4 regions of the Terribacillus sp. FSL K6-0262 genome follow, and region 2 is predicted to be linked to each of the others. Evidence: riboswitches for the same ligand, from Rfam matches in the RefSeq annotation. Region 2 holds a riboswitch; each other region holds the start of a gene.
What was found. A riboswitch is a leader RNA that binds a small molecule or an ion and turns the genes downstream of it on or off. The one in region 2 is predicted to bind S-adenosylmethionine.
Positions count from the first base shown of each region.

Region 1: linked by a shared signal. The riboswitch ahead of MHI54_RS05665 (hypothetical protein) and the one ahead of ssuE (NADPH-dependent FMN reductase) in region 2 are both predicted to bind S-adenosylmethionine.
Region 3: linked by a shared signal. The riboswitch ahead of MHI54_RS04285 (LLM class flavin-dependent oxidoreductase) and the one ahead of ssuE (NADPH-dependent FMN reductase) in region 2 are both predicted to bind S-adenosylmethionine.
Region 4: linked by a shared signal. The riboswitch ahead of MHI54_RS11075 (MetQ/NlpA family ABC transporter substrate-binding protein) and the one ahead of ssuE (NADPH-dependent FMN reductase) in region 2 are both predicted to bind S-adenosylmethionine.

Region 1 is NZ_CP150277.1:1,112,274-1,115,387, forward strand. Features, by position in the region: gene MHI54_RS05660 (hypothetical protein) at 1-263, opposite strand, end outside; gene MHI54_RS05665 (hypothetical protein) at 287-1,252, opposite strand; SAM riboswitch class I at 1,334-1,438, opposite strand; gene MHI54_RS05670 (DegV family protein) at 2,048-2,923, opposite strand; gene MHI54_RS05675 (amino acid permease) at 3,065-3,114, opposite strand, start outside.
Region 2 is NZ_CP150277.1:287,855-290,968, forward strand. Features, by position in the region: gene MHI54_RS01420 (MFS transporter) at 8-1,282, opposite strand; gene ssuE (NADPH-dependent FMN reductase) at 1,295-1,846, opposite strand; SAM riboswitch class I at 1,938-2,044, opposite strand; gene spoVE (stage V sporulation protein E) at 2,190-3,114, opposite strand, start outside.
Region 3 is NZ_CP150277.1:824,035-827,148, forward strand. Features, by position in the region: gene MHI54_RS04280 (S66 peptidase family protein) at 1-259, shown strand, start outside; gene MHI54_RS04285 (LLM class flavin-dependent oxidoreductase) at 278-1,642, opposite strand; SAM riboswitch class I at 1,722-1,822, opposite strand; gene MHI54_RS04290 (DUF1992 domain-containing protein) at 1,835-2,206, opposite strand; gene MHI54_RS04295 (CAP domain-containing protein) at 2,278-3,114, opposite strand, start outside.
Region 4 is NZ_CP150277.1:2,146,901-2,150,014, reverse strand. Features, by position in the region: gene MHI54_RS11080 (methionine ABC transporter ATP-binding protein) at 1-617, opposite strand, end outside; gene MHI54_RS11075 (MetQ/NlpA family ABC transporter substrate-binding protein) at 630-1,439, opposite strand; SAM riboswitch class I at 1,534-1,641, opposite strand; gene MHI54_RS11070 (MerR family transcriptional regulator) at 2,119-2,445, opposite strand; gene MHI54_RS11065 (hypothetical protein) at 2,643-2,783, shown strand; gene MHI54_RS11060 (glycerophosphodiester phosphodiesterase family protein) at 2,872-3,114, opposite strand, start outside.

The sequences.
Region 1 (3,114 bases), 820 kb from region 2:
TATCGAAACGTATCATGTACCGGATCAAATATATCCTCTGCTGCCGACCGTACGACAGAGAAATTATCAATATTGAAATGTCCATGAAAAGCATTAGTCGCCTGCTTATCGAATACAGGAGCCTCTTCTGGTACGTGGATCCCTGCATATATCTGGAACCCGCTTCCTTCCCCTCCCGCGACATCTGTATCACGGACAAATAGGCTGTCGGCTCCTGCTTTGTGTGCTTTGCTTATGACGATGGCTACAGTATACGGTAACATGGACGGGAATGGGAGAGCATTCCTTAAAATTGCAGTTCCTTGCTCCGCCAGAGATAGGTCTGGATCAGCTGATTGGTATCCTCCAAATCCTTCACCGAAACGACCTGTGTCGTCTGGTCGAGATGCTCGATCGGGATATTCAGGATGCTTACCGGCGTTTTAGTGGACAGTTTCTTATACCGATGACGGAACAGGAATTCCAGTTGAAATGGGATGTCATGTGCAATGGCCAAATCGACCAGCTGATTTTTCAGGGTCTGATTGATTGGTATCGTCTTATCTGCCACTTTGATTGCGACACCGCTTCCCAGTTCGATTGCTCCCCGGCTTTTATGAGCGATTCTTTGCTGGGGGACGGACCCGATATAAAAGGCAGCTTCCCCTTCTAGCTGATTGGCAAGATGCTTCTTATTATGGAAAGGAAAGAAGATGATGGTGATGTCCCCTTCCGCTGTATCCCATTGCTGCAGAAGATTGATTGCAATTGCCGGTGCAATCTTATTATCCAGCCCTTTCCCGACGACGCGGCCGCTCACTTCGTCACCAAGATACAGGAAGTCATCGAATAATGTCACATGATTGCCTGGTTCCACCCCCATTTCACGTGCATCATGCTCGGTATTGGCCCCGATATCGATGACAGCGGCATGCTGACCTGCTTCACCTGCCATGACCACTCCGCACAGCAATCCATTCTTTGTCTCTACCTGGACCGATTGCCCTTGCGCATACGTCAACGAAAAATAATTCGCGTCTGCTACAAGCGCCCCTGACTCGGTGATCGATGTCACCACATAGATTTCTTCCTTCACCTCTGCCAGCAAGGTGATTTTTGGCGTATACTTTTCTCCATATTTACGGACAATAAGATTCCCCCGTCTGTCGAAGTGCATCTCATCCGCAAACGGCGTGATCTTATCGACGATTTGTGAAACAAACGATTGATTATACCCTTTGTACTTGGATAATTCCCGGATCAATTCAAACATGTTGCCTTCCCCTTTCGTATAGGCAGCGGGACAAATACAAAAGCCTCTCGGACAAGATGCGTCGAGAGGCTTCCTCTATTCATCTTATCTGCCGGTTATGAACCGATGGAATTAGCACAGTGTCTGTCGTCAGACCTGCTGCTGAGGCTTCGCAGGGCCATATCCCTCCACCTCTCTGGATAAGAAACATATACAGTTTTCAGAAAGTTTATCATTCCATTCAATGATTGTCAATATATCTTATCGGTATACTCAGGATAACTGGATGCAGGGAAAACCTATAAACCAAAGTAATAAAAAACAGCTGAAATTGTAATTAATAAAAAATTCTCTTCGGCTTGCAATATAAAAAATGAAACAAATAATGGATATTCAAATACTCTTATGCATCAAAAAAGCCACCAATAGGTGACTCAGTTATTCTCCAATTCTTCTATTTCTTTCTTTACTTGATTGGCTTTCTTAGATACAACCCAACTAATGATAGTCAGGATTACAGTTACTAACATGAGAATATCGCTAATTGTCTGTGATGTACTTCCAAATGGATAATCCCGAAGTAAGAGATACAACACCAGAAATATACCGAACCAATACTTAGATATAAAATCCCAGATTTTCATAGCTGCCTTCAACCCCTTTGTAATATTTTATTATATTACATAATTTTGGATAATGGAAGCTGACGATTATGGCGTTACAAACCCCATAGGACTTTACACTTATCCATTTAGCAGCATTGGATTGATCATTACAATAAAACCTCGGGCAATCACGCTGTCCGAGGTCCCTGTATCATGTAGCCGATTCATATGGATAGTCAGCCGGCATCCAGCTGGCACCGATACCGCCCCGTCCAAAATGAATTGCCATGACGGAGCTTATTTCGTTGCTGATGAAGACTTCTGCTTTATCACCGAATGCTTCCATTGCTTCCTTTAACTCAGCGGCAAGCTCGGTGGAATTCACATGTGTTATCCGGACAACCTGTTTCCCGGATTGCTCGATATTATGTCGTAATTTTTCCAGCATCCACTTCAGCAGGCGTTTCTTCGTGCGGACCTTACCCATGACTTCCAGCTTCGCTTCCTCAAAACCGACAATCGGTTTTATATGCAGGAGGTTTCCGATCCTGGAGGCTGTTTTCGAAATTCGGCCGGTACGCACCAGTGTAGTCAGGTCATTTATCGTAAGGTAGAGCTGGCTGTGGGAACGGTAAAATTCAACCGCCCTCAATATTTCATCGAAAGCTTCCCCTTGCTCCATGAGCTGGCACACTTTGATGACGATATTTTCTGTACCGATGGAGGCAGTATTCGTATCAATGACAGTGATCCTCCCGTCAGCGCCTTCGATTGTATCCCTGGCAATACGGGCGGAATTGACGGTACCGCTTACATTCTCTGTGCAGTGCAAGCTGATGATAGCATCGTATTCTGCCAGCAGTTCTTCATAAAGCTTTACAAATACCTCTGGTGACGGCAGGGAAGAAGAATATGCAGCCCCCTGATCAATGAACCGAAATAGCTGATCATTGGTGATCTCTTTTAAGTCAGCATAGGACTTGTCATCAATAATGACATGTAAATGGGCGTAATATATAAAAGGATATCGCTGTAAATCCTCTTCTCTCAGGTTCGTGAGACTGTCTGTCACAATTGCAATTTTCATTTATTCACCTCTAGTTTCAGTATAACGGGTATATAGGATAAAGATACAAAAAAATGCAGGAAATTATTCATGCATTCCAGCTGCCGGATGCAGCTTCCCGTTTCCAAGCAAAAAAGCTGCCGAGTGATCGGCAGCTTTTGCTCATTCAGGTGCTGTTTCATGTGATGGAGTAGTCAAATCAACTTCCTCCA
Region 2 (3,114 bases):
CCTTTGATTATCTGACAGCAAGCTCATCCATCGCATGTATTTGAGCTTTCGCAGCTGGGGCCAAAAATGGCGTCAATAGAAAACTAAGTGCATAAAGAATGGCAAATCCCCATACAACGCCGATGATGCCCAGGTAATTGTTCAGTATCCCGACAAGCACGGGCCCCAGGAACTGACTGGCTCCTGCGCCCAAATTGAGTACGGATATCGCCGCACCGCGATTGGCAGGAGCAAGTGTCGGCAGGATGGCAGACAGTGGGACAAAGGCTGCAATCGCCGCACCGAATAGGATGGCGTTCAATAAAAGCAGCGGGATGTTTGCTCCGAAGGCCGCCGGAATGTAGTAGTAAAGCAGCGAGCAGACAGCAGCTCCGACACAGCCGAACCAGCGGACCACCTTCACCCAGCCGATCCGGTCGCCAAGCATGCCGAACAGAACCCCTGCTGCCATATTGCTGACAGACTGTACAGCCCACAGCTGCAGCCATTGACTCGTTGATATATCCAAGAAACTGGTGAAGAATCCAGGCATGACAACGACAAATCCGTACCATCCAGCTGTATTGATTGTCCGGAGCAGACCGCCGGCAGCAACCCGCGGGCTTTCCCATAGGATCGTGATCCCCTTCAGCGCTTCGGCCCATTTATTTTCTTTAAGCTGATCCTGGATCCTAAACCCTTCCCGATCTTTATCATCCACCAAGGCAATTCCCAGAATCCCCCCCAGGATGATCCAGATAAGCGAGCTCCACAGCGTGGCCATTTCCCCGATGAAAGGAAGGAGGACACTTGGATAATAGGAGCCAAGAAACCCTATTCCGCCCGCGAACATAAAGAAAAACCAGCCCATTGCCGTTGCCAGCTTTTGCTTCTCGGTACGGTAGGCAATCCACACGATGAAAGCAAAGGCAAACAGCGGATAGCCGAAACCGCGGAGGCCGTACATGAGCACCATCATCGAAAAGCTTTCTAAATAAAGACCGAGATACAGAAAACCGATTTCGAAAACCACCCATGTGAACAGCCCGATCAGCATCGTCTTGCGCGGTCCGATGACCTCCCCAAGCACACCGGCAAGCCAGGAAGCGAAAGTAAGCACAATCCCATAAGCGCTGAACATGATCGCTGACTGATTGGCAGTGAAGCCGATATCGACCACATACTTAGACAAAAATGCTTGCTCGATACCATCACCGGTCATGAATAATAAAATGGCAAGCAAACCGCCAATGACTTGAACAGGCATCCCAAACAGTGTTCTCTTAGCTAATGGTGCGCTCATCATTCTCCTCCCTCACTTTACAGCCGCAGCAGCATGAGTGCGGCGGATCGCCTCAGCCAGCTGATTCGTCTGTGTTCTGAGCCTTTCACCGGTTTCTTCATCTGCAATCGGATTCTCCGGGTTCTCCTTGTTGATGTGATGATCGCATAGATACACACCCTGCAATGCTTCACCCTTAAGATTGGCGATAAGCGGCTTTAATGCATAATCTATCGCGAGCAGATGTGCCGGGCTGCCGCCTGTCATGATCGGAAGCACTGGCTTATTCCTGAATGCGTCCTGCGGGAATAAATCAAGTAGAGCCTTCAATATGCCTGTATAGGCTGCTTTGTAAACAGGGGAGGCAATAATCAATCCTTTCGCGTTTCTGACTGCCTGGCTTGCCGCCGAGATTGCCGGACTGTCGAATTTCGCATACAGAAGATCCTCCGGCTCAAAATCGGTAACACAAATCTCGCTTACGGAATAACCTTGCTCTTTTGCCTGCTTGCCGGCATACTTTGCTGCCAGCTGCGACCGCGAATGTTTGGATGGACTTCCTGAGAGAATAATAATGTCAGTCAATTTGTCATTTCTCCTTTTTCCGTGGTAGAGTGACTAAACGAAAAAAAGCTCCCTTTTCCGAAGAAAAGAGAGCGTGATATAATCGCCCGCACTCTTATCTTCCAAGAATTTAATCTTGCTGGATTTAGCACCTTTCTGACATCGTCAGAGGTTGCTGAAGCTTCATCGGGCCAGTCCCTCGGCTTCTCTTGATAAGAACTGTATGAAATTGTCTTCAATGATACGTGCACCGCTCAAAAAAGTCAATGCTAATTGTGCGAAAATTTCCAATATAGTACTTTTGTCATTTCGTTTGTTCTGTTCATATCCCTTCCATCCTGATCCGTGTTGCCCATACTGACTTTTAGAGTCTGCTATACCTGCTGACATTCAATAGAATGCCGACGGAACTCAAGGTAAGTGTCAGCGACGATCCCCCATAGCTCAAAAACGGAAGCGTAATGCCAGTAACCGGTATCAAACCAATGACCACACTGATATTGATCATGCATTGAATGGCTATCATCCCGGTGATGCCCAATGCCAGCAAGCTGCTGAAACCATCCGGGGCCCGGAGTGCAACTTGGATGCCGCGCCATAAAAACAGCAGGAAAAGCAGCATGACGCCAGCACCGCCTATGAAGCCTAGCTCCTCTGCTAAAATAGCAAAGATGAAATCCGTTTGCGGCTCCGGCAGATAGAAAAATTTCTGCAGGCTATTCCCTAGCCCAAGCCCCATCAAGCCTCCTGGACCGATTGCATATAGGGACTGGATGATCTGAAATCCTTCACCCAAAGGATCTTGCCATGGATCGAGGAATGCGGTGATGCGCTGGATGCGATACGGCGCTGACAAAATCAGCGCAGCAAATGCAGCCAAGCCCAATATGCCCAGTCCGACAAAGTGAGTGATCCTCGCTCCGCTGACCAGAATCATCACCATGCATGTAAGCACAAGGACAACGCCAGTTCCAAGATCCGGCTGGAGCATGATCATTCCGAATGCCGTAAAGACGAGCAGGAGTGATGGCAGGAACCCTTCCTTCAGGGAAGTTATATATTTCTGTTTAGCCGACAGATAGACGGCCAAATAGATGATCAAACCCAGCTTGGTGAATTCCGAAGGCTGGATGCTGAAGGCCCCTACACCGATCCAGCTCCGCGCACCGCCCCGAACCATTCCGATACCGGGAATGAGGACGGCGATAAGTAAAATGAAGCAAATCAGCAGGAGTATCTTGGCATATTTCCGCCAATTTTCATAATGCACCCTGGATATGATGAGCATC
Region 3 (3,114 bases), 540 kb from region 2:
CCGGAATCTTTGGCACCTGAAGGAGCTCGGCTGGTTCGATCGGGCAAGCGGTGTATTATTCGGCAGACCCGCTCGAAGCACACCTTCAGAGGATTACACAGACGAGCAAATGATCCGGGAATTCGCCGATGAAATCGGATTGCCGATCATCTTCGACACTGATATAGGACATATGCCGCCGCAATTGACATTGATCAACGGTGCTTTGACAACGGTTTCGTATCAGGATGGGACTGGCACATTGACTTATCTGGAATAGGAAAGAGGAGCTGATGGTTCAGCTCCTCTTTCCTTGTTTTGCCGGATGCGTCCCGGGGAGATGCGGATGTCCGAATAATTTCTCCCGGAATGTACCTCCTGCATAGTCCTTTTTATACAATCCCCGCTCTTGCAGGATTGGCACAACCAATTCGACGAAGTCCTCCAAGTCCCTCGGCGTAATATAATGGGTCAGGTTAAAGCCATCCACTCCGCTCCTCACAAAAAAGTCCTCGATCCTGTCGGCCACCTGTTCAGGGCTGCCGATGATGATCTCCATTTCAGCTGGTTTGCTGAATTTCTCTTGTATCTCTTTGACCGTGAATGGCCTGGCAGCGTCCTTGGTCAAATATGCAGCTCGTGATTGCCCTTGTTCCGTATGCTTGTACGTGAACAGTTCATCCTCATCTTCATAGGATGCCAAGTCATAACCAGTCGATCCACCATACTGGGCCTTTGCTGCATCTGCACTCCAATATTTCTTGATTTCTTCATATTTCGCATATGCTTCCTCTTCCGTTTCAGCAACGACTACATTCAGGAAAGTGAATGCTTTGATTTCATCACGGCTTCTGCCGTATGCTTCTGCACGCGTTTTGATATCCTCGATATAGTAGTTGATTTTTTCCGGTGTCGGTCCGCCGACAAACACACATTCAGCATGTCTGGCTGCGAAATCGCGCCCTTTTTCAGAGGTTCCCGCTTGGTAAAGCACTGGCGTACGCTGCGGGGATGGCTCACTGACATGAGGCCCTTCAACGGAGAAGTATTTCCCCTTGTGCTTGATGCGATGTACCTTATCCGGGTCCACCAGAACGCCTCTTTCCGGATCTGAAACAACCGCATCCTCTTCCCAGCTGTCTTCAAGCAGCTTATAAGAAACCTCCAGGAATTCCTCTGCTATCCGGTAACGTTCATCATGCTTGACCATTTTTTCCAGCCCGAAATTCCGGGCCGCATTCGGTAAGTAGGATGTAACGATATTCCAAGCGACACGCCCCTTGGTCAAGTGGTCGAGAGTCGAGAATTTACGCGCATTATGGAATGGCTGCTCGTAGGATGTACTGACCGTGACAGCGAAGGAAAGGTTCTCCGTCACAGCTGCCATTGCCGGGATGGCAAAGGCAGGGTCATTCAGCGGCACTTGGACTCCGTCGCGCAAAGCAGCCTTTTCATCCCCGCCATAGACATCATAAACGCCGAGTACATCAGCGAAGAACACCGCATCGAACTTGCCTTTTTCCAGCAGGCGCGCATGCCCGATCCAGTAGTCAAGCGACTTATACTCGCGATGCCTTCTGCTCTCGGGATGCTTCCATAAGCCGTGGGAATTGTGCATAGCTGCAGTCATATCGAAAGCTTGCAGGATGATTTGTTTCGTCATTATCTCTCACTCCTTTAAAATATGTAAAAAAGCCTCTTCCGTTTTACAGAAGAGGCTCCTTATCCAAGGCGAAAAGCTCCTCTTATCTGTCAGACCATCGTCTGCTGGAATTGGCACAGTGCATCATTGCCTGTTGCCGAGGCTTCCAAGGGCCAGTCCCTCCACCTCTCTTGATAAGAAAATACTATTTGATTATGTTAAATTGCGCTCGATTTGTTCCCGGTATTGACCCAAGGTGCTTGGCGAATGCTTCTTGAGCTTTTGCAGCAATGCTTCGTATTGAATCTCCTTTTCGCTGATCCGTTTCCGATAAGCCGCCCGCTCTGAATCATCCGTACAAACACGCAGTAAATCACGTAAGGCCACAATCTCTTTTTGCAGCTCCATTTCGGGCGGGACATAGCCGGCATTCTTCAGGATCTTATAGCTCATCCGCATATCCTCTGGTACGCCGGATAAATCCTCCAGTTCCAGAGGTTTCCCTGCACCGGGAAGGTTGCGGAATTCTCCACTTTCTTCCGCCTTCTTGATCCGTTCTTCGGCAAGCAGCGAAATCAGATCCATACAATCCCTCCCAAAAATCAAAAAAGCAACCGATTCCGCATCGGTTGCTTTTCATTATACAATAATCTGAATTATTTACCAATGAATTGCTGTGTCCAATAGTTACCGTTTTCCACGTACCCTACACCGATGTTTGTATAATCAGGGTTAAGGATGTTTTCACGGTGACCTTGGCTGTTCATCCAAGCTTCCACAACTTCTTCCGGAGTCTTTTGACCTTGGGCGATGTTTTCACCTGCAGTCTGATAGGAGATACCGAAAGATTTCATCATGTCGAATGGAGAACCGTAAGTCGGGCTGTTGTGGTCGAAGTAACCATTGTCAGCCATGTCCTGGGATTTAGCGCGTGCTACTTTGCTTAGCTCAGCATCTGCTTTCAATGGCTTGAGACCAGCTTTTTCACGCTCTTGGTTAGTCAAGTCCACTACTTGCTGTTCAAATGCGCTCAGCCCTTCTGCAGCTTGCTTGTCTTCTGTCTGCTTGCTGTCAGAAGCAGTTTCTTGTTTTTGTGCTGGAGCTTGTGCTTTTTGTTCAGTTGCTTGCTCTTCAGCTTTTTCTTCTTTTTGCGGAGCAGCTTTTTGCTCTTCTTTATTAGAAGCAGGTGCTTTTGCTTCCTCCTGCTTAGGTTGAGCTTGTACAGGAGTCTGTGCTGTTTCTTGTTGTGCTGGCTGTTGAACATTGTATTTCGCTAGCAAGCTATCAACATCGATGTGAATGTTATAAGCTGATAGATAATCATTCACCCATTTATTCAAATCTTCGATAGAAGAGAAAGATCCGCTTTTCACTACATGTGCTACGTGCACTTGAACTTCTTCTTTAGTTGGCTGTGCCGGTGCAGCGTTTGCTGTGCCTGCCAAAGCGCCTCCTGCCAGGATAGCTGTGGATAGTGTTGTTACTAATACTTT
Region 4 (3,114 bases), 1.5 Mb from region 2:
CGCTGGATGACATCCAGCTCATGTGTGATCAAGAAGATGGTGATGCCAAGCTCCTTATTCACGCGGAGCAATAATTCAAGGATGGAAGACGTTGTATTCGGATCCAAAGCACTCGTCGCTTCGTCACTCAGCAGCACTTCCGGCTCTTGCGCAAGTGCTCTTGCAATAGCCACCCGCTGCTTCTGACCGCCGGATAATTGAGCTGGATAGACATTCTTCTTTTCCTCAAGGCCCACTATCTTCAAATATTTATCAACGCGCCCTTTGATTTCATCCTTCGGCACTTTACTCAGCTTCAAAGGTCTGGCAACGTTCTCGTATACCGTAGCCGTCGTCAGCAGATTGAAATGCTGGAATATCATACCGATTTTCCCTCTTGCCTTACGAAGCTGAGCCTTCTTAAGCGTCGTGAGTTCCACGCCGTCGACGAATACTTCCCCTTGAGTCGGACGTTCCAATAAATTGGCACAGCGGATCAGGGTGCTTTTCCCTGCTCCGCTGAATCCGATTATGCCATAGATTTCACCTTTATTGATTTTCAAGGAGACGTCTTTCAACGCCTCCACTTTTTTCTTGCCGGTGGTAAAGGTTTTCGATACATTCTTCAATTCAATCATATTGCTTCCCCCTTACCAGCTTGGAACGACAGATCCCTGGAATTCATCTTCCACAAACTGTTTTACTTCATCGGACTGGTAGATTTCTTGAATCTTCTTCACAATTTCATCGTCCTTGTTCGCTGATCTTACAACAAAGTAATTGGACCATGGATTGTTTTCCGATTCCTCTGCAAAGATAGCATCATCATTGATATTCAAATCAGCTCCCATTGCAAAGTTTGTATTTATTGCCGCTGCCGCCACTTCCGGAAGCTGAGCCGGAAGCTGGGAAGCATCCAATTCGACGATTTCCAGATTCAGCGGATTTTCTACGACATCTTTAGCCGTTGCGGAGTTTTCCGCCTCCGGATCCACTTTCAATACGCCTGCCGACTCAAAGAGTTTCAACGCACGATATTCGTTGGCAGGGTCATTCGGTACAGCGATTTTGTCTCCCTCTTTCAACTCGGAAATATCCGAAATCTTATCTGTATAAATCCCCATCGGGAAAGTCAAGGTCTTGAATACTTCCTCTAATTCATATCCTTGATTCTTCACTTGATCTTCCAGGAAAGGAAGTGTCTGATAGCTGTTCGCATCCAGACTGCCATCATCCAGCGCACTGTTTGGTGTATTGTAATCATTGAATGTCTTGATTTCGACATCGATTCCTTCATCCGCTGCCAATTCTTTTACTTTTTCCATGACTTGCTCATGCGGTCCCCCGCTGACACCCACCAAAATTTTATCATTTGCCAGCGCAGCAGATTTATCATTGCCGCACGCTGCTAAAAATAACGCCAATAATCCGATAAGTCCAAAACTTAAGATTTTTTTCATGTTGCTCTCCCCTTTTTCCTTCGCTGTTATCAACTACAATAAAAAAGCGCCTCTCCGGATTAAGAGAGGCGCATGGTATACATATGCACTAATTCTCTTATCTCTCAGTACGGCTTTTCGCCGTCTGCAGGAATTAGCACCTGATCACTGATCTGGTTGCCGGGCTTCATAGGACCTGTTCCTCCGCCACTCTTGATAAGAATTTCATTATACTTTTGTTGTTGATCTGTTTGTTACTTTACCTCCCAATCCAAACGTTGTCAATATAATTTCAAAAATAATAGAAAAATTATCCCGTTTCCCTGGTAGTCCCGTCATCCGAAAAGATAATGGGATTTGTTTGGCTGTATGGTTCCGCAACGATTCATGTACGGCATCAAACGAGCGATTGATCAATTCCCAAAGAGCGACAGGATCCCGCTTCTTTTTCATGTCCATCCTGAAATCCGCTCTCCGATATGACTACTATTATCATAAATTTGATATATTTGCGGAAGAGCGAAAAGGCAAAAGAATCACCCCTGAATTCCTGCGCGAATGGTCGGTTCATCCTAAATATGCATCAGCGTCAAGGAGCGCATAAAAAATTCATCCATAGCCGGAAAAGATGAACAAGAGCCGGATGTCAGACATCCGGCTCTCCTGTGTACAAGGCCTCCCAACACATACGTACACACAGCTATTCTCTTTGTATGCCAAAGCGGGCATTGATTTGACCACGCAGCATTTGCTGGCGGCTTTCCCGTTCCGCTTCCTTCCTCTTGTCTCTCAGCATCTGCTGACGAATTTCGAAGGTTTGCACACCCTCTTCCCTTTTGTTGGCGATTTCGATCAATTGCTCTACATCCGAAAAAGAGTACTTGCGATTTCCCTTCGCTGAACGTTCCGGAAAAATGAGCTTGCGTTCCTCGTAATAACGAATCTTGCGTTCAGTCAGACCAGTCAGCTCGCTCACAATGCCGATTGTGATCACTTTCCTGTTCTTATAAGAAGGCTCATTACTCATCTGTTCACCTCATCACCATGTGCTGTTACTTAACATTATACCGCAACTTTCCATTCATCCTAGTATTATGTAAGGAAACCTAACAAACAACAAAAAAAGTTCGTCAGCATCGCTTACATGTTTGATGCATGGCAATTTGGATATACGTATACTGAACGTAACAGCAAAAAGAGATACCGGAAAGGAGCGTCTTGCACGTGGCATATGATCAGGAAGCCCTTGATTTAGCCAAACAGATTGTGGAACTCGACCTGAAGCGCGATGAGTGCTGGGAAGATCTCGCAGCACTCGCTGGGGATAAAGCATTCGAATTGCTTCGACTCGTTCAGAATAGATGATACATGCAAAAGGAGACCCGTAAAATGGTGTGCCCCCCAGAAGTTACCAAAACTTTTGGGGAGGCAGTTCAAAATAGGTCTCCTTTTCTCATTTCACATAATTCGGATAATCTGTGATGATACCATCGACACCTGCTCGGATCAGCGGCTGGACTTCCCCCGGTGCCCGGACCGTCCATGGCATGATACGCATTCCGCGTGAATGGATCCTACTAACCAATGTATCGTCCAGCGTCACATTGGTGAAATGTGTATTCACATAATCTGTATAAGCAGCAAGCTTATCAAGTTTGCGATTGGTAAGATCGGCACTTCTTGACGTCAGCACGCC